3 regions of the Sphaerimonospora cavernae genome follow, and region 3 is predicted to be linked to each of the others. Evidence: predicted binding sites of a transcription regulator. Region 3 holds the regulator's gene; each other region holds the start of a gene.

Region 1 (7,990 bases), on a different contig from region 3:
TCAAGGAAGTGATGGCGCAATGGATCTGACCGGCGCACAGTGGCGGAAGTCCTCGCGCTCCGGCTCGAACGGCGGTCAGTGTGTCGAGGTGGCCGCGAACCTGCCGGGGGTGGTCGCGGTCCGCGACAGCAAGAACCCTGACGGCCCCAAGCTCCTCTTCACGCCCGGAGAGTGGCGAGCCTTCATCAACGGCATCAAAGACGGGCAGTTCGACCAGTAACGCCCGCCACGAAGCGAGCAACAGCGCCCGATCCCCTCATCGATCGGGCGCTGACTTTTAGTGGCCAAGCCGAGGCCAAGCCGCCCAGCGGACCCGGGGCGGAGAACGAGAGAAGGGGCGGCTCCCGGAAGACCGGGAACCGCCCCTTCTCGTGGCTCGTCAGGAGAGAGCGGACTTAGAAGTCCATCTCGCCGCCGCCGGGCATGGCGGGGGCCTTCTCCTTCTCGGGCTTCTCGGCGATGACGGCCTCGGTGGTGAGGAACAGCGCCGCGATGGACGCCGCGTTCTGCAGCGCGGAGCGCGTCACCTTGGCCGGGTCGAGGATGCCCGACTCGAACATGTTCACGTACTCGCCGCTGGCCGCGTTGAGGCCCTCGCCGGCGGGAAGGTTGCGGACCTTCTCCACCACGACGCCGCCCTCGAGGCCGGCGTTGACGGCGATCTGCTTCAGCGGCTCCTCAAGCGCCTTGCGGACGATCGCCGCACCGGTCGCCTCGTCGCCGCCGAGCTCCAGCTTGTCGAAGGCCTTGGCGCCCGCCTGCAGCAGGGCCACGCCACCACCGGGGACGATGCCCTCCTCGACGGCGGCCTTCGCGTTGCGGACGGCGTCCTCGATGCGGTGCTTGCGCTCCTTCAGCTCGACCTCGGTGGCCGCGCCAGCCTTGATGACGGCGACGCCGCCGGCCAGCTTGGCGAGACGCTCCTGGAGCTTCTCACGGTCGTAGTCGGAGTCGGTCCGCTCGATCTCGGCGCGGATCTCGTTCACCCGGCCGGAGATCTGCTCGGGGTCGCCGGCACCGTCGACGATGGTGGTCTCGTCCTTGGTGATGACGACCTTGCGGGCCCGGCCGAGCAGGTCGAGGGTCGCGTTCTCGAGCTTGAGACCGACCTCCTCGGAGATGACCTGACCACCGGCGAGGATGGCGATGTCGCCCAGCATGGCCTTGCGGCGGTCACCGAAGCCCGGAGCCTTGACCGCGACGGACTTGAACAGGCCGCGGATCTTGTTGACGACCAGGGTCGCCAGGGCCTCGCCCTCGACGTCCTCGGCGATGATGACCAGCGGCTTGCCCGACTGGACGACCTTGTCGAGCAGCGGGAGCAGGTCCTTGTTCGCAGAGATCTTGGAGTTGACGATGAGGATGTAGGCGTCCTCGAAGACCGCCTCCATGCGCTCAGGGTCCGTGACGAAGTAGCCGGAGACGTAGCCCTTGTCGAAGCGCATGCCCTCGGTGAGCTCCAGCTCCAGGCCGAAGGTGTTGCTCTCCTCGACGGTGATGACGCCTTCCTTGCCGACCTTGTCCATCGCCTCGGCGATGAGCGAGCCGATCTCGGGGTCGGCGGCGGAGATGGAGGCGGTGGAGGCGATCTGCTCCTTGGTCTCCACGTCCTTGGCGAGCTTGGACAGCTCCTCACTGACGCGCTCGACGGCGGCCTCGATGCCCTTCTTCAGGGCCATCGGGTTGGCGCCCGCGGCTACGTTGCGCAGCCCCTCACGTACCAGCGCCTGGGCGAGTACGGTGGCGGTGGTCGTGCCGTCACCGGCGACGTCGTCGGTCTTCTTGGCGACTTCCTTGACCAGCTCGGCGCCGATCTTCTCCCACGGGTCCTCGAGCTCGATCTCCTTGGCGATCGAGACACCATCGTTGGTGATCGTGGGGGCTCCCCACTTCTTCTCCAGCACGACGTTGCGGCCCTTGGGGCCGAGGGTCACCTTCACGGCGTCGGCGAGCTGGTTCATACCGCGCTCGAGACCGCGCCGGGCGTCCTCGTCAAACGCGATCATCTTGGCTGCCATCAGGCTAGACCTCCCAGTAGCAGGGTGGCTTCCACTGGACCGAGCCGACGCCCGCGACGGCATGGGCCCGCTCTCCCTTCGGGGACCCCATCGTCTCGATCCTGTTGTTGTCACTCTCGACCTCAGAGTGCCAACCATGTATTTAGCACTCTACCCCTGCGAGTGCAAGCGCAGGCCATCCTGACCCAGGGCGTGTCCAACGCGCTGACCAGCGAAGACTCCGCTGACACGCCCCTGACACAGCATCGAGAAACGACGAAGGCCCGGCTTCGCCAGGAGCGAACCGGGCCTCGCGATGGTCGAGCGACAAGGGCGTGTTCGGCAACGCCGTCCCACGCGGGGCAGGACATGACGTGCCGAACACACCCAAGATCAGACGGCCCGGACGGCCTCCGCCTGCGGACCCTTCTGTCCCTGCGTGATGTCGAACTCCACCCGCTGCCCCTGCTCAAGCGACTTGTAGCCGTCCATCAGGATCGCCGAGTAATGAACGAACACGTCCTTACCACCGTCTACCGCGATGAAGCCGTAGCCCTTGTCCGCGTTAAACCATTTGACGGTGCCCTGCGCCACTTTCCGACTCCTCTTGCTGGGCGGGGGACCACACCCAAGAAGCCCCCGGTTTTCGTCGATCGTCCTCGACGATACCCGTGTCAAGGCATCGGACAACAGAGTAAATCCGCAAACTACTACGAGGTGTTCGCTCAACGCAGGATCAGGGAATATTCACTTTAGTGGGCGATAGTTGATAATTGCACCATTTGACAGGTAGCGCCCGACTTGGGCGATGACAAATGCCCAGGTCAGGCGCCCTCTAGGTGCGGAGAGGCTCAGCCGCCCGCGACTGCCGGGATCACCGAGATCTGCGCGCCGTCCGGCGTGGAGGTGTCCAACCCCTCGGCAAATCGGACATCCTCTTCCCCGACATAGACATTGACAAAACGCCGTATTTTGCCCGTTTCGTCCAAGATTCGACCTCCGATGCCCGGGTAGTCCGCATCCAGCTTCTGCAGGACCTCGCGAAGCGTCGCACCTTCTCCGGACACCTCCGCGACCCCATTCGTGTATGTGCGCAGAATCGTCGGAATCCGTACAGAAACGCTCATTTTCACTCGCTTTCGTGATTGGAAGTGGGCTCAGGGAAACGCGGTCAGTTGGCGAAAGCCGTACGGAACGCGTCGAGAGACGGCCGGATGACGGCCGCCGGACGGGCCTGCTCGGCGATCGCATCGAGCGTCTTCAACCCGTCGCCCGTGTTGAGTACGACGGTCTCGGCGTCCGGGTCGAGCCTGCCTTCGCGCGCCAGCTTGCGCAGCACGCCGACCGTCACACCGCCGGCGGTCTCGGCGAAAACGCCCTCGGTCCGCGCCAGCAGACGGATGGCCTCGACCACCTCGTGGTCGTCGACGTCCTCCACCGCACCGCCCGTGCGCCGCGCGATGTCCAGCACGTACGGCCCGTCCGCCGGGTTGCCGATCGCCAGCGACTTGGCGATCGTGTCCGGCCTGACCGGCTGCACCACGTCGTGCCCCGCCTTGTACGCCCTTGAGACCGGTGAGCAACCCTCCGCCTGGGCGCCGAAGATCCGGTACGGACGGTCCTCCACCAGGCCGAGCCTGATCAGCTCACGGAAGCCCTTGTCCACCTTGGTGAGCTGCGAACCGGAGGCCACCGGGATGACGATCTGGTCGGGCAACCGCCAGCCGAGCTGCTCCGCGATCTCGTACGCGAGCGTCTTGGACCCCTCCGCGTAGTAAGGCCGGAGGTTGACGTTGACGAAGCCCCACTTCTCGCCGAGCTCGTCGCCGATCAGCTCGGAGCAGAAGCGGTTGACCTCGTCATAGGTGCCCTGGATGCCGACGAGGCGGCCGCCGTACGCCGAGGCCATCGTGACCTTGGCCGCCTCGAGGTCGGCGGGGATGAACACGCAGGAGTCGAGGCCGGCACGGGCGGCGGCGGCGCCGACGGCGCCCGCCAGGTTGCCGGTGGAGGAGCAGGAGAGCGTGTGGAAACCGAAGGTTCTGGCCGCCTCGAGGGCGATCGCCACGACCCGATCCTTGAAGGAGTGGGTGGGGTTGCCCGAGTCATCCTTGATGTGCAGCGAGCGTAGCCCCAGCTCGGCCGCGAGCCTGTCCGCCTTGACCAGCTTGGTCCACCCGGGTTGGAGATTGGGCTTGGCCGCCACGTCCGCGGGAACCGGCAGAAGCGCCCGGTAGCGCCAGATGTTCGTCGGTCCCGACTCGATGTCCTCGCGGCGGACATCGCCGAAGTCGTACGTCACCTCGAGCGGCCCGAAACACTCGGCACAGGCGAAGATCGGCCCCAAATCGTAGACGGTGCCGCATTCGCGACAGGACAGACCCGTGGCGGGGCCGAACTCAGAACTGGTCGTGGTGCTGGAACCGGGGGCATTGGTGTGCGCCATGAAGCGAGGCCCTTCCCTCATCTTCGCTCGCGACCACCTTGACCGCGAGCCCGGAATTGGCACCCTGTCCCGGCCGGGCCTCGTGGTCACGAGTTCGGTCACGGGAGGGTTGCCGGGGCTTCGCAGGGCCGGTCCCTCCACCCCTCTGGATGAGCATGTTCAGTTGTGTGGACGTTCAGTTGTCCCAGGTCGTGTCCCGAGTCGTCGAATGGCATGGGGGAACGTCCGTAAGCACTGTACCCCGGCGTTCCCGGAATCCGGTCCCGCTTCTCAATAGACGAGACAAATCGTCCCACCATCCGTACGCGAGCCCGGTATCAAGCAGGTCACCCGTAGGCGTCGCCGAGTGCCGACTGCACGTACTTGCGGGCCTGGTGGATCCGCGATTTGGCGGTGCCGAGCGGGATGCCGAGCTGCTCGGCGATCTCCAGGTAATCGAGTTGGCAGATGTCGCGCAGCACCAGCGCCTGAGCGAGATCGGGCTTGTCCGCCTCCAGCGACTCCATGGCGTCGAGCAGATCGAGCCGCGATCCGGCGATGACGCTGACCCGCCGAGGATCGGGGCGCTGCTCGGGTAGTTCCTCCGCCTGCTCGGCCGCGCGCCGCTTCAGCGAGCGGTAGGTGGTCCGCGTGCAGTTGACGGTCACGATGTGCAGCCAGGTGCTGAACTTGGCCCGGCCCTCGAACCTGCCGATGTTGCGCGCCACGGCGAGCAGCGTGTCCTGGCACGCCTCCTCGGCGTCCTGACGATAGGGTAGAAGTCGCTCGCAGTGCCGCAGCACGTCGGGCTCGATCCGGCGGAGCAGTTCGCCGAGTGATCGATGATCGCCTCCGGCGGCCGCCCTGGCCAGATCCTCAGTTGTCTCGTCCATTGCCATTGCCGTTTCCGCCCCTCCTTTTGACATCCTATTGATTCATGAGCAGCCAGGTTCTGATCGCTTCCAACCGGGGGCCGGTGTCGTTCTCCATGTCGGACGACGGCACGCTCACCATGCGCCGGGGCGGTGGCGGTCTGGTCTCCGGGCTGTCGGAGGTGGCCAGGGACGGTGACCTGCTGTGGGTCTGCGCCGCGCTGTCCGACGGCGACCGCGGTGCCGTACGACTCGCGCCCGGCGGGCGACTCGACCGCGCGTTCGACGCCGGGCCGGTCCGGATGCTCGACATCCCGCCGGCGGTCTTCCATCGGGCCTACAACGCCGTGGCCAACTCGACCCTGTGGTTCGTCAACCACCTGCTCTACAACACGCCGTTCACGCCGCAGTTCGGCATACGCTTCCGCCGCGAGTGGGAGTCCTACCGGGAGTACAACGGCGCTTTCGCGCTCGCGCTCGCCGAGGAGGCCGGGCCCGGATCCCGCGTGATGGTGCAGGACTACCACCTGACGCTGGCCCCGGCGATGCTCCGCGTCGAGCGGCCCGACCTGCGGATCGCCCACTTCTCCCACACGCCGTGGGCGCCGCCGGAGTACTTCTCGCTGCTACCCGACGACGTCGCCGTCGAGGTGCTGTCGGGGATCCTCGGCTCCGACCACGCCGGCTTCCTCACCGCCCGCTGGGCCGAGGCGTTCATGGACTGCTGCGCCGTCTTCCTCGGCGCCAGGGTCGATCGCGAGAGCCGTACGGTCAGCTTCGGCGGCCGGACCGTCCGCATCGGCGTGCATCCGCTCGGCGTGAACGGCGAGGCGCTGCGGGCACGTGCCGCCGAGCCCGACGTCGAGTCGCACATCGCCGCGATCAAGGACGTGGTCGGCGACCGCAAGCTGATCGTCCGCATCGACCGGACAGAGCTGTCCAAGAACATCGTGCGCGGCCTCACCGCCTACCGGGAGTTCCTGGCCGGGCATCCGGAGTGGCACGGCAAGGTCGTGCATCTGGCCTTCGCCTACCCGTCCCGGCACGACCTGCCTGAATACCGCGAGTACACGGCGGCCGTGCAGCGGTGCGCCAAGGAGATCGACGACGAGTTCGCCACCGAGGACTGGGATCCGCTGATCCTCAACGTCCACGACGACTATCCGCGATCATTGGCCGCCTACCGGCTGGCCGACGTCCTGCTGGTCAACCCCATCAGGGACGGCATGAACCTGGTCGCCAAGGAGGGACCGATCCTGTCCAGGCGGTGCGCGCTCGTGCTCTCCCGCGAGGCGGGCGCCGCGGCGGAGCTCGGCGCCGACGCGCTGCTGGTCAACCCCTACGACGTCTCCGGTACGGCGGCCGCACTGCACGAGGCGCTGCTGCTGCCCGAGGAGGATCGGGCCGGGCGCTGCGCCCGGCTACGGGAGGCGGCGACCGCGTTCCCCCCGAGGCGCTGGTTCGACGATCAGCTCGCCGCTCTGGATCACTGCTGAAGATTCGCGGATCGCGGCTACACCGTGGCCGGCTCTGGGTGCCGACACCGGCGCCCACGCCGGTCCCAGTCTCTCAACCAAGCTCAATTCAATTGCCGTTCCTGGCCCGCGTCGAACGGGACCGCGGCGGGACGTGACGGCGACGAACGCGGGTACCGTCCGGCCGGATGCCGGGAAGCGGGAGGCTCCACCTCATCGGCTCCACGTCAGCGGAGAGGGACCACCAGGTCCACGAGTTCATCCCAGAAGTAGATGAGGATCGTGAGCGCGGCCGTCACCGTCCCGGCCATCGCGATTCCTGGTAAATCGAATGAGCCCGATGAGAACATCTCACCGACCGCTCCCAGCAGCGCGATGAGAACCAGCAGAGCGTTCCGCACCAGATGACGTTCGCCGATGCTCGCGCCCTGCTTTCCGAAACAGTTACAGGAGACCCGGCGCCGACGAGAGATCGCTCGCATGATGACGGTGGTGAAGGCCAGAAGCAGGACCGCGGCCGATATCAGGCCCGCCTGGGAAGTGACGACGAGCAGGAGCGCAACCGTGATCTCAGCGGCGACCACGAGAAGCGCCACTTTTCCGGTCAGCCGCTTCGGCACCTCTTTCAGTTGGGCCAACGCCTCGGCGAAGGCGTCGAGGTTTCGCACCTTTCCGAGCGCCGAGAGCACAAAAACGGCCGTCAGCAGCATCCGCGAGACCAACACCAGATAGATCAAGAACGGCCATCCTTCGGAAACCGACCAACCACCACGCCCGCGACTCGCTCAGCGGGAACATAACCCATGCTTCGGGAATCCAGGCTCGCCGCGGCATTGTCACCCAAGATGACGACGTGGCCCGCTGGAACCCGGTCACCCACCGGCAGGTTCGCCCGTCCTGCGAGTTCTGCGGAGATCCTGTCCCCGGCGACGCCCGCCACCCGTTTGACGATCAGCGGCGCGGGCGGCGGCTCACCGGTGCGCGGCTCACCGCTCCGTCGCCCCGGTCGCCCCGGTCGCTCACGGTCGAGCACCACCACCTGTCCCCTACGAGCGAGTCCGCCAAGGCGTATCACCAGCAGCCGATCCCCGTCATGGAGTGTGGGTTTCATGCTGGCTCCCTCGACTTCGACGATCAGCAGGCATCGTCGTACGACCAACCCGGCGACCGCGGCCACGAAGACGACCCCCAGAAGGACGCTCATCCCACCGGCTCCCGATA
Region 2 (7,990 bases), on a different contig from region 3:
CCAGGCGAAGAATGCTGTTATGGCGATAGAGAGCAGGATGAGGACAAGCATGCCTGCCGATGACCTCTCGACCACCACCGCGCGAACGCCGCCGAGAATCGCCAAGCTGACAACGACTGCAACGACCAACCAGCCACTTGGCCCACCCGAGCCCTGAGGCGTGTTGTATCGCTGCTGCGAGGCTCCTGACATTCCCATGAGCTCCCGGTTGCCTATGATCCGGCGCTTGTCCCGGGGAGGAATGCTGGGATCGACTATCGGCCAGTGATCAGCCCAGGAGTGCACGGTTAAGATCATCCTCCGATCGGCCCTGGCATGGTTTAAAAGCTGGACTCGGCGCCGTGGGGATTCCCAGGTTGCAGATAATCCCAGAGATCGCTTTCCGGTACAACCCGACTCAAGGGGGCCTAATGGAACTGGGCGAGAGTGGGACTCTCCGTGATCGGGGTAGGGGGTACTGCTTGCCCTGCTGGTGATGAGATGTAGGGCCGACTTCTGGGGTGGCGGTATCGCTAACCAATACAGCAGCAGGCCATCTGACCTGGTTCTTCGCGGGACCTTCTACGGTCCAGTGACCCCAAGATCATCCCGTGCATATTCCGTGAACGGTGATTCAGGGCTGCTCTTGGCGGCCTACGGCTGCACACGGGCGGAAGCCGTACCGGGGGAGAACTCCCAGGTCGGGCGGTGAATCACAAGGTCAACTAGGTGCCCCCGGCAGGATTCGAACCTGCGGCACCCGCTTTAGGAGAGCGGTGCTCTATCCCCTGAGCTACGGAGGCGTGTCGTGCTATGTAAGCCTAGCGAAAGGTTGGGCCAGCTCGCGCCTCTCGACGGGAGTGTCGCCCGAGGTATGCCGGTCATCGCTTGGCTGACGTGCGGTAAAGGGCTGGCAAGTGGATGTGTTCCGGCTTGTGTGCGCTGATTACCGTCACTGTTCGTGACCGTAACGCGACTTAGGCATGTCCGCAGGCTTCGCCCGCTGGTGCTCATCACCGCGATGCTCGCGCCCGCGATCCTGGCCGTGGCCATGCTCATGGCGGAGTTCGCAGGCTACCGGGAGGCGGCACGGGGCAGCGTCGCCGGCGAAGGGAAGATGGCCGCGCAGGCGAGCCGGGCATCGGGAGCCGGTACATCAGAGAACGCGTTGCCGCCGGAAACGTCCGGTGTGACGCGCTCCCCGGCCGAGGTCCCGGTCATCGCGTCCCAGACCGATGTCGGCATGCCTGGTTCGGCGGGTGACGTGACCGTCTTCCCGCCCACGATCACCCCGCCGGCCGCGCGGGGACGGGGACGGGGGCGTTCCGGGGCCGCGCCCGGGGCGGAGACGGTAGGAGACGGCGCGGGACGCACGCCCCTCGGCCCCGCCCCGCAGAGCAGCGCTCCCGCCCCCACCCCCTCTGCGAGCTCCGCGCCGTACGGCACGGCTCCCGGGAGCATCGATCACCGGAAGGCGGGTCACCGGAAAACGGATCGCCAGAACGCCGATCCAGGTCAGCCAGGTCGGCCAGGCCCTGACACGGCCGGAAGCGATCCGAACGGGACCGTCGCGAACAGCGTTCCTGCCGATGACGATCAGGCCGGCCAGGCAGTCCAGGCAGTCCAGGTCGGCGAAACCGGCGGTGTGCCGGTGGCGCCGGGCGCCGAGGGGCAGGTGGGCGAGGCGCAGGTGGACGAGGGGCAGCGGACGACGTCCGTACCGGCCGGGCGGGATGCGGTTCTGGAGCCGACCCGGGTTCCCGAGCCTTTCGGGCCGATACGCGTCTATGAAGGGCTGATCCTGATCCCGCGGCCCGAACCCGTCCGTCAGGCTCCTCCCGCCGTCGTCAAGCGACAGCCGAGGACGACCGCGCCGAAGGAGCGGAGCGAGCCGGCGGAGGTCGAGACTCCGCTCACGTGCTCGCTGGAGTGGCGGGACACCTGGCTGTGGGAGTTCTGCCGCGAACACTCGCTGACCTTGGATGCCGCGTCTCTGCCCGGCGACACGGCCCAGTCAGGCCTCCGCCGAGGTACCGAGCGACACGACAAAGCGCCTGAAAGGGATGAGATCGGCGGATAACGCATGTGGTAAGCGTCGCCCGTTCCCTGGTTCCTCTGTAGTAACGTGCGTCCCTGACCCAGGTCACGAGTTCGCAAACGGAGGAGTCGATCGTGCCCACTCCCCGGTCAGTACGCCTGATCGCGGTCGTCACGGCGATGACTTCGCTCTCCGCTGGGGTCCCGTACGGCACCACGGCCGAGGCGGCCGCCGCCACCCGCTCAACCACCCGCTCGACCACCCGCGCTACGGTCGCCAAGGACGCCACCGCGTGGAGCGCCGCCACCGTCGAGGGCCTCAAGGGCAAGGACCCGACCACGTTGACGGAGTTGCGACGCCAGGCGCAGCAGGCCTACAAGGGGATCGAGGACGCCACGAAGGTCCTCAAGTCTCGGCAGAAGCGGTTCGAATCGACGCAGAAGCAACTCGCGGCGAAGCTGACCCAGCTTCAGGCGGCCACGCAGGAGCTCAACAAACTGCGCAGGCCGCTGTCCGATCTCGTCCAGGGCATCTATCAGGATCCCGCCATGACCGGCATCAGCCCGTTCACGGCGAGCGGTGACGACACGGCGGCGCTGCGGGCGATGAGCGACCTGGACTACCTCGCCAACGAGCGCAACACGGTGCTCGGCGACGCGGCGCGGCTGCAACGGCAGCAGGAACGGCTGGCCGCCGAGGCGCAGGAACTGCGGTCGGCGAACCTTCTGCAGGAGGCCCAGCTCGACGCGCAGATCAAGATGCTTCGGCAGCGCTCCTCGGCACTTGTCAAGTCCCTGACCAAGGCGCTGACCAAGCTGGGCGTCAAGATCGGCAAGGCGAACAGAGGCGGGTGCGACCCGACGAGAGTGGGGGTCGCCGAGCAGTACCCGAACGGCCTGCTCCCGCAGAACATCCTGTGCCCCCTGCCACAGCGAGGCGAGGAACTGCGCGCCGACGCCGCCATCGCGTTCGCCGACCTCAACCTGGCCTACCAGAGGCGGTTCGGCACGCCGATCTGCATCTCCGACAGTTACCGGAGCCTGGCCGAGCAGCAGTCCGTCTACTGGCGGCGCCCCGGTCTGGCGGCCACCCCCGGCAAGAGCAATCACGGTCTCGGGCTCGCCGTCGACCTGTGCGGTGGCGTCCAGTCCTTCCGCTCGGTGCAGTTCAACTGGCTGGAGGCGAACGGCAAACGGTTCGGCTGGATCCACCCCGACTGGGCTTATCGCAGCCCGTTCGAGCCCTGGCACTGGGAGTACGACCCGGAGGTCGGCTCCCTCCTCTGAGCGCCCCCTCTGAGTACCCCCTCAGAGCGCGCCCTCTGATGGTCCGCTCTGGGCGCCGCCGATCCGCATCGAGGCGTCAGCGGGGATGGATCGCGACGGAGAGCCGCCCGTGTGCCTGTGCCTGCGCGAGTTGGGCGGCCTGGCCCGGGGTGGTCGCCAGCACGAGGAGGACGCCGTCGTCTCCTTCCCCCGCCGACGGAGGGGTCATCACCCGCACCTCACGCGCGACCGTGACGGCCTGTCGCGCCCTCCCATCAAACGGCGGCCTTCCCTCCGACGACGGCGGCCTCTGGAAGCCCGGGTCGCCCGGTGATGCCGGCGGGGCCGGCGAATCCACGGCCCCGGGAGGATCCTCGAACGAGGCCCCCGCGTAGGGCGCCCCCGCGAAGGGGTCCGTCTCGAACGCGGCCAGGACGTCGACGACGTCACCGGGTGAGAGCAGCCGGCCGGCGTCCGGATCGGCGATCCGGACCGGCGTCGCCACCATCCCGGGTCCCTGCGTCGCGAGCATGCCCCGCCCCAGGACCCGGGCGTCGGTCAACGGTTCGCCCCGGCGCATCGGCCCGGCCACGACCCGTCCCGTCAGGGTGGAGCCCGGACGGAAGGCGCCGTCCGGCACCGCCCGGGGCGGGAGCCGTACGACCATGACGTCGGAGGCGGACAGCCGGCCCCCACCCAGGTCATGGGCGGCGGCGAGGACCTCCACGCCGCCCGGGGGCCCTACGGATGTCAGCGCGCATGCCACCGCCAGTCCCGCGAGGACCGCCGAGATCAAGCGGCGATGAGCGGCCAGGCGACGGGTGATCGGATGGCTGCGCCGAGTAACCGCTTGACGGCGCGTGAAGAGACGGCTCAGGGCACTCATGACGCGGCCGGTTACGGAAGCTCGAAGGGGAGCTCGACGCCGTCGAGCACCGTGCCGCAGGCGCAGTCACGTTCGATCGGGAGGGCCTCGGCGACCGAGCCGACCAGCGCGCGCATCCGCTCGACGTTGGCGGCGAAGAAGGCGAGGACCTCCTCGTGGGTGACTCCCTCGCCGGCCTCGACGCCCGCGTCGTGATCCGTGACAAGCGACATCGAGGTGTAGCAGAGCGCCAGCTCCCGGGCGAGCACCGCTTCGGGATGCCCGGTCATGCCGATGATCGACCAGCCCGCGGCCGAGAACCACCTCGACTCGGCGCGGGTGGAGAAGCGGGGACCCTCGATCACGACCAGAGTGCCGCCGTCGACGGTGTTCCAGCCCGCCTCGCGTGCCGTGGCCACGGCCGTGGCCCGGCCGGCCGGGCAGTAGGGGTCGGCGAACGACACATGTACGGCACAGCCGGTGTCGTAGTAGGTCTGCGGCCTTCCGCTGGTCCGGTCCACGAGCTGGTCGGGGATCACCAGCGCGCCCGGCCCGAGCTCGGGGCGCAGCGACCCCACGGCGTTGGGCGCCAGCACCTGGCGGACGCCGAGGGAGCGCAGTGCCCACAGGTTCGCCCGATAGGGGATGCGGTGCGGCGGATGGACGTGGCCGCGGCCGTGCCGGGGGATGAACGCCATCGACCGATCGCCGATGCGGCCCAACGCGATCTTGTCGCTTGGCGGGCCGTACGGCGTCGCCAGGTCGATCTCCTCGGCGTCGTCCAGGAGGGAGTAAAGCCCCGAGCCGCCGATGATGCCGATCTCTACGCCATTGACCATGTCGCCGACCCTAACGAATCGCCACGCCCGGGCGGCACCCCAACAGCCCCCTGTGGATAACTCTCGGTTTACCCGGGGCTCAGGCCGCGGCGGTCGAACCGGAGGAGCCCGACGAACTCGACGAACTCGACGAGCCCGAAGAACCTGAAGAACCGGAGGACGACGAGGAAGTGGACGCGGTCGCGGTCTCCTTCTTGCCCGAGTCGCCCGACGACTTCGCCGTCTCACTGCCCGACCCGTCGCCACCCGACCCGTTGGAGCCGCCGTTCGACGCGGCCGGCACCGACGACGACGAACCCGAGGAACGGCTGTCGGTGCGGTAGAAACCGGAGCCCTTGAAAACGATGCCCACGGCAGAGAAGACCTTGCGCAGCCGCCCCTGGCAGGACGGGCACTCCGTGAGCGGGTCGTCGGAGAACTTCTGGACGATCTCCAACTGCTCGTCGCAGGCCGTGCAGGCGTACTGGTAGGTGGGCACGCGTTCCTCCCGGAACTAGCACTGGAAACCAAGGTCGTGCTCGGCGAATCCTGTTCTGCCACGCCAGGCGCGGACGCGCCGCGACCTACAGTGTTCACCGAAAACTTCCTAGCACTCGACTAGGACGATTGCTAATGGTAAGCAACCCACGAGGCCAAACGCCACTCCGGGCCGGTTTATTGCCGTTCGAGCAGCATGTCCCCACTCGCCCTGTTCTTGGATCCGCGCCGCACTGCTCAGGTGCCGCGTTCGCCGTACCAGCCGGCCAGCTTGCCGCGCCGGCTCACGGCCCGCAGCCGGCGCTCGACGGTCGTCCGCTGGGCGGCCGTGGTGACGATGAGGAGCTGATCCTCCGCCCTGAGCCGGGTGGACGCCGCCGGCACGAACGACCGGCCGCCCCGGACGACCAGCGTCACCATCGTGTCCGCCGGGAGTCGCAGCTCGAAGATCTCCACGCCGTGCAGCATCGAGCCGGCCGGGATGCGCACCTGGAGAAGATCGGCGTTCAGCTCCTCCAGCGGGGCGGAGTCCACGTCGAGTTCACGCGCCTCGCCGTCCGCCTCCAGACGCAGGAGCCGCGCGAGGTACGGCAGTGTCGGCCCCTGCGCGAGGGTGAACACGACGACGATGATGAAGACGTCGTTGAAGAGGCTCTTGGCCCCCGGCACCCCGGCGTTCCAGGGGATGGTGGCGAGCACGATGGGTACGGCTCCGCGCAGCCCGGCCCACGACAGGAACACCTGCTCCCGCCACGGGATCGCCTCCATCCGGGGAAACCGCACGCCGCCGTCTTTCAGCCACACTCCCTGTGCCGACCGTTCGCCCCGCCCGAGCCGTACCTCCGGGTCGAGCCGAACGCCCCGCATCAGTCGTATGAGCAGGGCCGAGACCATGACCGAGACCGGGCGGGCGAGCAGGACCAGGGCCATCCCGGTGACGAGGGCCGGGACGATCGCCCCGGGCAGCTCCGACGGGCTGGCCAGCATGCCGAGCATGACGAACAGGCCGATCTGGGCGAGCCAGGCCGCGCCCTCGGCGAACCCGCGGGTGTCGGCGACGTGTGGGAGCCGCGCATTGCCCAGCATCAGCGTGGCGACGTAGACGGCGAGGAACCCGCTCCCGTGCAGCAGCGCGGCCCCGCTGTAGGCGATGAAGGCCAGCGCCAGCACCGCGATGGGATAGAGCCCCGACGCGGGAAGCGCGACCCGGCGCAGCGCGTAGATCCCGGCCGGCCCGACCGCGACCCCGACGGCCGTGCCTATCCCCAGCTCGATCGCGGTGTTCAGCACGATGTTCCCCGGCGAGGGCAGCGGCTCGGCGACCACGCTCAGCATCATCACGATGATCACGGCGGGCGCGTCGTTGAATCCGGACTCGGCCTCCAGGATGCCCGCGAGCCGGGGAGGCAGCGGGAGCCGTCGGAGCACGGAGAACACGGCGGCGGCGTCGGTCGAGGCCAGCACCGCGCCGAGCAGCAGGGCACTGCGCCAGTCCATGCCCAGCAGGGCGTGTACGGCCACCGCGAGCACGCCGATGCTGACCGCGATGCCGGCCGTGGCGAGGATCAGGGCGGTGGGTACGGCGTCGCGGACGTTCTTCCAGCTGGTGGTCAGACCGCCTTCGGCGAGGATGACGGCGAGCGCGACGAGGCCGAGTTGCTGAGCGAGCTGGGAGTCCTCGAACTGGATGCCGCCGATCCCGGCCTCACCGATGACCAGACCGAGCCCGAGGTAGATGAGCAGACTGGGCAGCCCGGTGCGGTGCACGATCCGGACGGACGCGATGGCCGCGATGACGACGACGGCGGAGAGGAGAAGCCAGACGTTCAGACGCTCCACCCGCCTCCCGTATCCATCGCCGCGACGCGCCCCGGGGGGTCATCGCGTTGCCGGCTGAGCGATTCCACTGGGCAGAGCCGCGAAACGCACGCGCTGGTCGTGCGGCTCCGCCGGTACGCCGTCGAGGAGTTCGCCCTCGTGCAGCAGCGCCACCGTCGGCACGTTCGGCCCGACACGCGCCAGTGCCCGGTCGTAGCACCCCCGGCCCCGGCCGAGCCGTACGCCTGTCGTGCGGTCCACGGCGAGGGCGGGCACGAGGATCAGGGCCGCGGTACGGATGGCGTCGACCCCGCGCCGCGTGTCCACCGGCTCCATGATCCCAGACGGCCCGGGGGTGAGGGAGTCCGGCCCGTCGTAAACGGCCCAGTCGAGGTCGCCGTCCGGCAGTTGCACCGGAAGGATCACGGTCGCGCCGTGCTTCCACAGGGCGAGGACCAGCCCGTGGGTCGACGGCTCGGTCCCGATCGACCAGTAGCACGCCACCAGCCCGGCCATCCGCACCCACGGCTGATCGAGCAGGATCTCGCGCGTCGCCGCCGACGACTCCCGCAGTGTCGCCGGATCCAGCCGGGCTCTGCCGTCCAGGATCAGCCGACGCAGGTTCATCTTGTCCAAAGCCTGCTCCGTTAGTGTTCAGACATGGCTGACTTCGACCCCGTGACCAAAGCCGTGGTGCCCGCCGCGGGTC
Region 3 (7,990 bases):
GCGGCTCGACCTCGAACCGGCGCAGCACCTCGGTGGTCAGCCGGTCCCTGCCCACGTCCAGCACCACGCACTCGGCGACCCGGCCCGCGCCGTCGGTCAGGTCGATCCGCTCGCCGGGGCGCATCCTGCGGACGGCGGCCGCGTGCCGTCCCTCTGGGCCGTCGAGGACGATGCGGTCGCCGCCGGTCGCGTCACCGGTCGCACGGCCGGCCGCCTCCGTCAGGAACACGGGAACGCTCATGCGCTCGCGTCGCGTCAGCGGCCGTTGAAGGCGTCGCGTAGCCGGGAGAAGAAGCCCTGCTGGCCGGGGGAGAACTTGCCCGGCGGCCGCTCCTCGCCCCGCAGCTTGGCCAACTCCCGCAGCAGTTCCTCCTGCTGCGCGTCCAGCTTCAGCGGGGTCTCGACGTTGACGTGGATCAGCAGGTCGCCCCTGCCGGTCTCGTTCAGCCGCTGCACGCCCTTGCCGTACAGGGGGATGACCTGGCCCGCCTGGGTGCCGGGCCGTACGTCGATCTCATGCGCGCCGTCCAGCGTGTCGATGCTGAGCGAGGTGCCGAGGGCGGCGGCCGTCATCGGAATGTGCACGGTGCAGTGCAGGTCGTCGCCCCGGCGCTCGAAGATCTGGTGCGGACGCTCGGCGATCTCCAGGAAGAGGTCGCCGGGGGGCCCGCCGCCGGGGCCGACCTCGCCCTCGCCTGCGAGCTGGATGTGGGTGCCGTCCTCGACGCCGGCCGGGATCCTCACCTTGAGCGTCCTGCGGGTGCGCACCCGGCCCTCGCCGGAGCACTCCATGCACGGGTGGCGGATCACGCTGCCGTAGCCCCCGCACTGCGGGCACGGACGGGAGGTCATGACCTGACCGAGGAACGAACGGGTCACCTGGGAGACCTCGCCGCGGCCGTGGCACATGTCACAGGTGTCGGGGTGGGTGCCAGACGCGGCGCCCGAGCCCTGGCAGACGTCGCACAGCACCGCCGTGTCGACCACGATCTCCCGGGTGGTGCCGAACGCCGTCTCCGCCAGGTCGAGCTCGACCCGGATCGTGGCGTTTCGTCCCCGCCGAGCCCGCGAGCGCGGCCCGCGGGAGGCGCCGGCCGAGCCGAAGAACGCGTCCATGATGTCGCTGAACGGGAAACCCGCACCGAAGCCGCCCGCACCGGCGCCGGCGCCCCCACCGAACGGGTCGGCGCCGAGGTCGTACATGCGGCGCTTGTTCGCGTCGGACAGCACCTCGTACGCCTGAGTGATCTCCTTGAACCGTTCCTGGGTCTCGGGATCGGGATTGACGTCCGGATGCAGCTCGCGGGCGAGCCGCCGATACGCCTTCTTGATCTCGTCCGAGCCGGCGTCGCGGCGGACTCCGAGGATCTCGTAATAGTCCTTTGCCACTGCCACTTATGACCCCGCCAGGATCTGGCCGACGTAGCGCGCAACGGCGCGCACCGCACCCATCGTCACCGGATAGTCCATTCGCGTCGGGCCCAGCACTCCGAGCCGGGCCAGTTCCTTGTCGCCCGAACCGTACCCCGCGGCCACGATAGAGGTGCCCCGCAGCCCGCTGTAGGGGTTCTCCGAACCGATCCGGACGGTGAGTTCAGAAATTCCGGCGGTCTCACCGAGGAGCCGCATGAGGACCACCTGCTCCTCCAGCGCCTCCAGCACGTCGCGCAGTCCCACGCTGAAGTCGGCGGCGGCGAGGTTCGCGGCGCCGGCGAACACGATCTTCTCTTCGTGCCTCTCCACGAGCGTTTCGAGGAGCACGGAGAGGATCGTGACGGCCACCTGCCGGTCCTCGGGCGGCAGCCGCTCTGGGAGGTCGGCGACGGTCTCCGGCACCATGGACAGGCCACAGCCGTCCAGGCAGCTGTTGAGCACCGCGCGCAGGTTCCCGATCCGGTCGTCGGCGACCTCCTCGGGGAGATCGATCACCCGCTGCTCGACGCGGCCGGTGTTCGTGATCAGCACGAGCATGACCCGCCGCTCGGCCAGAGGCACGATCTCCACGTGCCTGATCGACGACCTCGTAAGCGAGGGGTACTGGACCACGGCCACCTGCCGGGTGAGCTGCGCGAGCAGGCGCACCGTGCGCATGACGATCTCATCGAGGTCCACCGCTCCGGCGAGGAACGTCTCGATCGCCCTGCGCTCCGCCCCGGACAGCGGTTTGATCGACGAGAGTCGGTCGACGAACAGCCGGTAGCCCTTGTCGGTCGGCACTCTTCCCGCGCTCGTGTGCGGCTGACGGATGTATCCCTGCTCCTCCAGCGCCGCCATGTCGTTACGGATCGTCGCCGGGGAGACCCCGAGGTTGTGCCGGTCCGTGAGGGCCTTGGAGCCCACCGGCTCATTGGTGGACACGTAGTCCTCGACGATGGCACGCAGCACCGCCAGCTTGCGGTCGTCGAGCAATGTGTCACCTCCCTGTGCCTGCGGAACCCTTGTGCCTGAGAAACGCCGCCTCTGGCACTCTGTGTTCCCGAGTGCCAAGTGTACGGCCCCCGCGACCGGTGGTGCGATAACGCTGGCGACACAGTGGACAAGCAGCCCCAAGTGTGTCGCGAGGGATATTTTTCTCACATTCCGACAATCCACTACCCGAGGGAGCGCCCCCACCGGGCGGTGCGATTCGCCACCTCGCACGCGAGTGTTCCCGCGTTTGCTAGCGTTCCCGGCATGTATGGGCGGGACGTGCTTTCCGGCGACTGGCGGCGGCCCCGACGCGGGCAGATCCCCGAGATCCCCGCCGAGCTCGACCTCGTGGTCGAGGACGCGGAGGGCCGGTTCTGCGGCGCGGTCGTGGCCTGCGACAAGGAGGCCGTCACCCTGGAGGACCGGTGCGGCCGGCGACGGGTCTTCCCGCTGTCGCCCGCGGGGTTCCTCCTCGACGGCAGGCCCGTCACTCTGGTACGGCCGGCCGCCGCATCGAAGGGACCCCGCCGGAGCGCCTCCGGGTCCATCGCGGTCGAAGGGCTGCGGGCCCGCGTCGCCAGGGAGAGCCGGATCTACGTCGAGGGGGTGCACGACGCCTCCCTGGTGGAGAAGATCTGGGGACACGACCTGCGGGTTGAAGGCGTGGCCGTCGAGTTCCTGGAGGGAGTCGACGACCTGCCCGCCATCGTCGCGGAGTTCGCCCCCGGGCCGGAGCGGCGGCTGGGCGTGCTCGTCGACCACCTCGTGCCCGGTTCGAAGGAGAGCCGCATCGCCGCCCGGGTGTCGGGAGACCATGTGCTGGTCGTCGGCCATCCGTACGTGGACGTCTGGCAGGCGGTCAAGCCGGCCGTGCTCGGCATCCCTGCCTGGCCGGACGTGCCAAGGGGCGTCCCCTGGAAGGAGGGCGTGATCACGGCCCTGGGCTGGCGGATGGACCCCCAGGAAGCGTGGCGCCACATCCTCGGACGCGTGGGCGCGTACACCGACCTGGAGCCCGAACTCCTCGGCCGCGTCGAAGAGCTGATCGACTTCGTCACCCACCCCACCGCGGACACTCAGCCGTAGGCGAGGGCGAGGTCACGGATCAGGGCGTCGGCGAGGAGGCGGCCGCGCAGCGTTAGCACGGCCCGGCCGCGCTTGAAAGGCTCCACCTCCAGCAGACCATCGGCCAGCGCGCGGGCGCACGCCGTACGCGCTCCGGGGACGATGCCGGACAGTGGGAAGCCGCACGACAGGCGCAACTCCAGCATCAGCCGCTCGACGGCCTGATCGCCGGGGGTGAGCACCTCACGGGCGTGGGCCGGCGAGGACCCCGACGCGAGGCGGGCGGCGTAGGCGGCCGGATGCTTGACGTTCCACCACCGGGTCCCACCGACGTGGCTGTGCGCGCCCGGCCCGGCCCCCCACCAGTCGCCACCGGTCCAGTAGAGCAGGTTGTGACGGCAGCGCGCCTCGTCCGTCACGGCCCAGTTGGAGATCTCATACCAGTTCAGGCCGGCCGCCGACAGCTTCTCCTCGGCGATGAGGTAGCGGTCGGCCGCCACGTCGTCGTCGGGCATCGGCAGCTCACCGCGGCGGATGCGGGCGGCCAGCCGGGTGCCGTCCTCGACGATGAGCGAGTACGCCGAGACATGGTCGGGGCGGGCGGCCAGGGCGGCGTCCATGGAGGCCCGCCAGTCGTCGTCGCTCTCCCCCGGCGTGCCGTAGATCAGGTCGAGGTTGACGTGTTCGAAGCCGGCCTCGCGCGCCTCGCGTACGGCCTGGGCCGCCCGCCCGGGGGTGTGCCGGCGGTCGAGCACCCGCAGCACGTGCTCGGCGGCGCTCTGCATGCCGAAGCTCATCCGGGTGAAGCCGCCGCTCCGCAACGTCTCCAGCTGTGCCGGGTCGACGGACTCGGGGTTGGCCTCGGTGGTCACCTCGGCGCCGGGGGCCAGGCCGAACTCCTCGCCGATCGCACGGAGGATCCGTACCAGATCGGCCGCCGGCAGCAGCGTCGGCGTGCCGCCGCCGAAGAACACGGTCTCGACGGGTGGCGCGGCGTCCCCCAGCACCCGGCGGGCCAGCCGTATCTCCGCGACCACCGTGTCCGCGTAGTCCCGTCGCGACGCGCCCGGGCCCAGTTCCTCGGCCGTGTAGGTGTTGAAGTCGCAGTAGCCGCAGCGGGTCAGGCAGAACGGCACGTGCACGTAGAAGCCGAACGGGCGGGAGCCCAGCCCGGCCAGCGCGCCGGGCGGCAGCGCACCGGAGGCGGGGACGGGGTCGCCGTCGGGAAGCACGGAAGGCACGCCTACCAGTCTGCCGCCCAATGACCGATGCCATTGACGCCCCGATGGCCGCGGTCTACGATCCTGCTCAATTTATAAGAAAGTTTCTTATAAGTTCTTCCCCCCCAAGCATCTGAGGAGAATCGTGCGACGACTTCTCAAGAACACCCTCGTCCTCGCGGTCGCCACCGGCCTCGCGGCCACCGCCGTACCGTCGGCGGCACAGGCCGACGCGCAGGGACGCCCCGGCCAGGACCGGTACAAGCGGGTGGCCTACTTCGTCCAGTGGGGCATCTACGGGCGCGACTACCACGTCAAGGACATGGAGACCAGCGGCGCGGCGGCCAAGCTGACCCATGTCAACTACGCCTTCGGAAACGTGGGCGAGGAGGGCACGTGTGTGTCCTTCGACAGCTGGGCCGACTGGGAGCGCGGGGTCCCCGCCGAGCAGAGTGTCGACGGCGTGGCCGACGCCGACGACCAGCCGCTCAAGGGCAACCTCAACCAGCTCAAGAAGCTCAAGGCCAAGCACCCCGGGCTGAAGGTCCTCATGTCGCTCGGCGGGTGGAGCGGCTCGAAGTACTTCTCCGACGCGGTGCTCACTCCCGAGGCGCGGACCAAGCTCGCCGCCTCGTGCGTGGACCTCTGGCTGAAGGGCAACCTGCCCGGCCTGCCGGCGGGCACCGGTGCCGGGGTGTTCGACGGCATCGACCTCGACTGGGAGTGGCCCGGCTCTGACGGCAACGAGGGCAACATCATCCGCCCCGAGGACAAGCGGAACTTCACGCTCTTCGTAACCGAGTTGCGCCGCCAGATGAAGGCGTTCGACCGCACGAGCGAGCTCACCGCGTTCCTCCCCGCCGCCGCCGCCAAGATGGACGCCGGCTTCGAGGTCCGCAAGGTCTTCGACCAGCTCGACTTCGCCACTGTCCAGGGCTACGACCTGCACGGCACCTGGGAGACGCGGACCGGCCACCAGGCCAACCTGCTGACCGACCCGCGCGACCCCAACCCGGTGCGCTACAGCGTGGACCAGAGCGTCAAGGACCTGATCTCCCGGGGCGCGCCCAAGCAGAAGATCGTCATCGGCGTCCCCGCGTACGGCCACGGCTGGACCGGCGTGAAGACCAAGGGCAAGGGCAACGGCCTGTACGCCCCGGCCACCGGAGCCGCCCCCGGTAAGTGGGAGGCCGGCAGCGAGGACTACAAGGACCTGGTCAAGAAGCCCGGCAAGCGCTACCGCGACATGCTGACCGGCACGATGTGGCTGTACGACGGCAACGAGTTCTGGTCCTACGACGACCCGACCGTCATGCTGCAGAAGGCGACCTACATCCGGCTCAAGGGCCTGGGCGGCTCGATGATGTGGTCGATCGACCAGGACGACGCCAAGGCGTCCCTCACCTCGGCGCTGTACTCCATCCTGCGCTGAGCTGAGATCACAGATATCGGGGGGCGGCCGGGGCCGGAGCGTTTCGCTCCGGCCCCGGCCCCTTTTCAGCATGATCCGGCGAGGATCCCCGGGCGTTCGGGCCCGTTCCGGCGGGAAGGGTGGGACTCCGACATCGCGGTGCGCCGAGGCGGCACCGATTACGGCCTCGCTCCGGAATCACGGGACGCACGGCGGCCGATGACTGTAGCATCGCGCCTGGAAGGCCGATTCCGCTCCGAAGTCAGCGAACTTCCACCCGGGATGGGAGGTCGAACATACAGCCCGAACAGCCCGCTGAGGTCCTGGTCCGTGACGTCGTGCAAAGGGTCGTGGCCGACTGCGCGCCGGAGGAGACGGTCGTGGTCGAGGGGCTGCTGCGCCACAGCGACGCCGAGGTGCTGGCCCGGCTGCGCCGACGCAGACACAGGCGCGATCCGCTCGGCTTTGGAGTCGCCGACATCGCTGCTCTGGTGACCCCGCTGCTGTGGTTGGCGCTGGAAAGCGCCCGCCAGAAACTGGCCGACGCGGTCGTGGACGGGGCGACGCGCGGCTCGGCGTCATTATGGCGGCGCGTTCTGCGCCGGAAAGCGGAGCCCGAGGTCATCCCCGCCCTCACCCGTGAGCAGCAGGCGATGGTCAAGCAGATGGTCCTTGAGGCGGCCGCCGAGGCCGGGCTGTCGCCGAATCGGGCCAAGCGGATCGCCGACGGCGTCGTTGCCGCCCTGGCACTGGCCGAGCCGGGCGAGCCCCCTGGTGAAGTCGATGTGAGGGAGCCGCGGTGACCATCGTCGAGCCTGGCCGGACCAGGCTCGACGAACGGATACTCGGCCCTGGCACGAACTCCCGCTTCGCGCTGATGCTGCTACTACTCGTGACCGCCAGCGGTTACATGCTGGTGCCGGTATTGTCCGCTCTCCGCCCTGGCGACTACATAGGGTGCGAGTTGGCGGCCGGCGTCGACATCGGTCTCGAATCCTCCCATAGGATCGCATCGGCAACGCGTATGGTGGGGCAGGCGCTGGCGTTCCTCCCATGCGTGGCCCGGTACGCGCCGCCTCCACCGTTGTGGCAGCTCCTGGCCGGGCCCGTGGTGGTCATCGCCGCAGCAGCGGCGGTCACGATCCTGCTACCGCTGTGGAAACAGCGTCCCGGCCGCTGCATTCGCCTGAACCTTGTTGCCGGCGGCTCCGAGGTCGCCGCGCGCATCGAGGAACTCGCCGCGGGTCGCGTCGCGCAGGTGCCGGAACTGTTCTTCGCACCGGCCGCGACCACCAAGAGCGCCGCGGTATTCGGCACCAACGGCCGCCCCCGGCTGCTTCTGGACGGCGGACTGGTCGCCTGCCGCACCACCGACCCGCAGACGTTCGACGCTGTTGTCCTGCACGAACTCGGCCACGTCGCCAACCGGGATCTCACGATCACCTACGCCACCGTCACCCTGTGGCGGGCCTTCATCACGCTGGTCGTCATCCCGTCCCTGCTGTGGTGGTCGGGACTCGGGGTGTTCGGCATCGCGGCCGGCGCCGGTCCGACGCTCACCGCCGTGAGCATGCGCTATCCGGCCGTTCCCGTGATCACCGCCATCGTGATGTACTTCGCCCGTGCGGACGTGCTGCGCAGCAGGGAGCTGTATGCCGACCTGACGGCCAACCGGTGGGGCGCGCCGCTGGCGCATATCTGGGCCATGAAGCCCACCGCGGCCGAGCACCGGCGTCGGCACCGGTTGGCGAGCGTCCTGCTGGACCAGGTGCGCACCCATCCGAGGTGGGAGATCCGCCGTGATGCCCTCGACGACCCGGCGCCGCTCTTCGCGGTGAGTTCACTGCTGATGTTTCTGACCGGCACCAGCGCCATGCTGATGCAC

What was found. Region 3 encodes HrcA, which represses chaperone genes, less so after heat shock. Its sites were predicted from a motif close to TTGGCACTCTCNNNNNGAGAGTGCCAA; they were not measured.
Region 1: groL (chaperonin GroEL) is a predicted target of HrcA. The motif match lies at 2,126-2,152, and genes of this name have one in related genera.
Region 2: ACFHYQ_RS10440 (FmdB family zinc ribbon protein) is a predicted target of HrcA. The motif match lies at 5,573-5,599, and genes of this name have one in related genera.

The regions. Positions count from the first base shown of each region.
Region 1 is NZ_JBHMQT010000055.1:128,159-136,148, forward strand. It holds gene ACFHYQ_RS24620 (Scr1 family TA system antitoxin-like transcriptional regulator) at 1-29, shown strand, start outside; gene ACFHYQ_RS24625 (DUF397 domain-containing protein) at 20-220, shown strand; gene groL (chaperonin GroEL) at 396-2,018, opposite strand; gene ACFHYQ_RS24635 (cold-shock protein) at 2,391-2,591, opposite strand; gene ACFHYQ_RS24640 (MoaD/ThiS family protein) at 2,849-3,124, opposite strand; gene thrC (threonine synthase) at 3,169-4,443, opposite strand; SAM riboswitch class I at 4,458-4,599, opposite strand; gene ACFHYQ_RS24650 (RNA polymerase sigma factor) at 4,770-5,321, opposite strand; gene ACFHYQ_RS24655 (alpha,alpha-trehalose-phosphate synthase (UDP-forming)) at 5,360-6,790, shown strand; gene ACFHYQ_RS24660 (MauE/DoxX family redox-associated membrane protein) at 6,997-7,506, opposite strand; gene ACFHYQ_RS24665 (S26 family signal peptidase) at 7,503-7,973, opposite strand; gene ACFHYQ_RS24670 (ABC transporter ATP-binding protein) at 7,970-7,990, opposite strand, start outside.
Region 2 is NZ_JBHMQT010000017.1:1,328-9,317, forward strand. It holds gene ACFHYQ_RS10410 (hypothetical protein) at 1-105, opposite strand, end outside; tRNA gene ACFHYQ_RS10415 (tRNA-Arg) at 710-782, opposite strand; gene ACFHYQ_RS10420 (hypothetical protein) at 941-2,059, shown strand; gene ACFHYQ_RS10425 (D-alanyl-D-alanine carboxypeptidase family protein) at 2,152-3,303, shown strand; gene ACFHYQ_RS10430 (SAF domain-containing protein) at 3,380-4,078, opposite strand; gene ACFHYQ_RS10435 (S-methyl-5'-thioadenosine phosphorylase) at 4,180-4,986, opposite strand; gene ACFHYQ_RS10440 (FmdB family zinc ribbon protein) at 5,066-5,464, opposite strand; gene ACFHYQ_RS10445 (potassium/proton antiporter) at 5,701-7,302, opposite strand; gene ACFHYQ_RS10450 (5-formyltetrahydrofolate cyclo-ligase) at 7,342-7,908, opposite strand; gene galU (UTP--glucose-1-phosphate uridylyltransferase GalU) at 7,942-7,990, shown strand, end outside.
Region 3 is NZ_JBHMQT010000003.1:542,379-550,368, forward strand. It holds gene ACFHYQ_RS03060 (16S rRNA (uracil(1498)-N(3))-methyltransferase) at 1-241, opposite strand, end outside; gene dnaJ (molecular chaperone DnaJ) at 256-1,389, opposite strand; gene hrcA (heat-inducible transcriptional repressor HrcA) at 1,396-2,409, opposite strand; gene ACFHYQ_RS03075 (DUF3097 domain-containing protein) at 2,674-3,495, shown strand; gene hemW (radical SAM family heme chaperone HemW) at 3,486-4,715, opposite strand; gene ACFHYQ_RS03085 (glycoside hydrolase family 18 protein) at 4,840-6,126, shown strand; gene ACFHYQ_RS03090 (hypothetical protein) at 6,444-6,908, shown strand; gene ACFHYQ_RS03095 (M48 family metalloprotease) at 6,905-7,990, shown strand, end outside.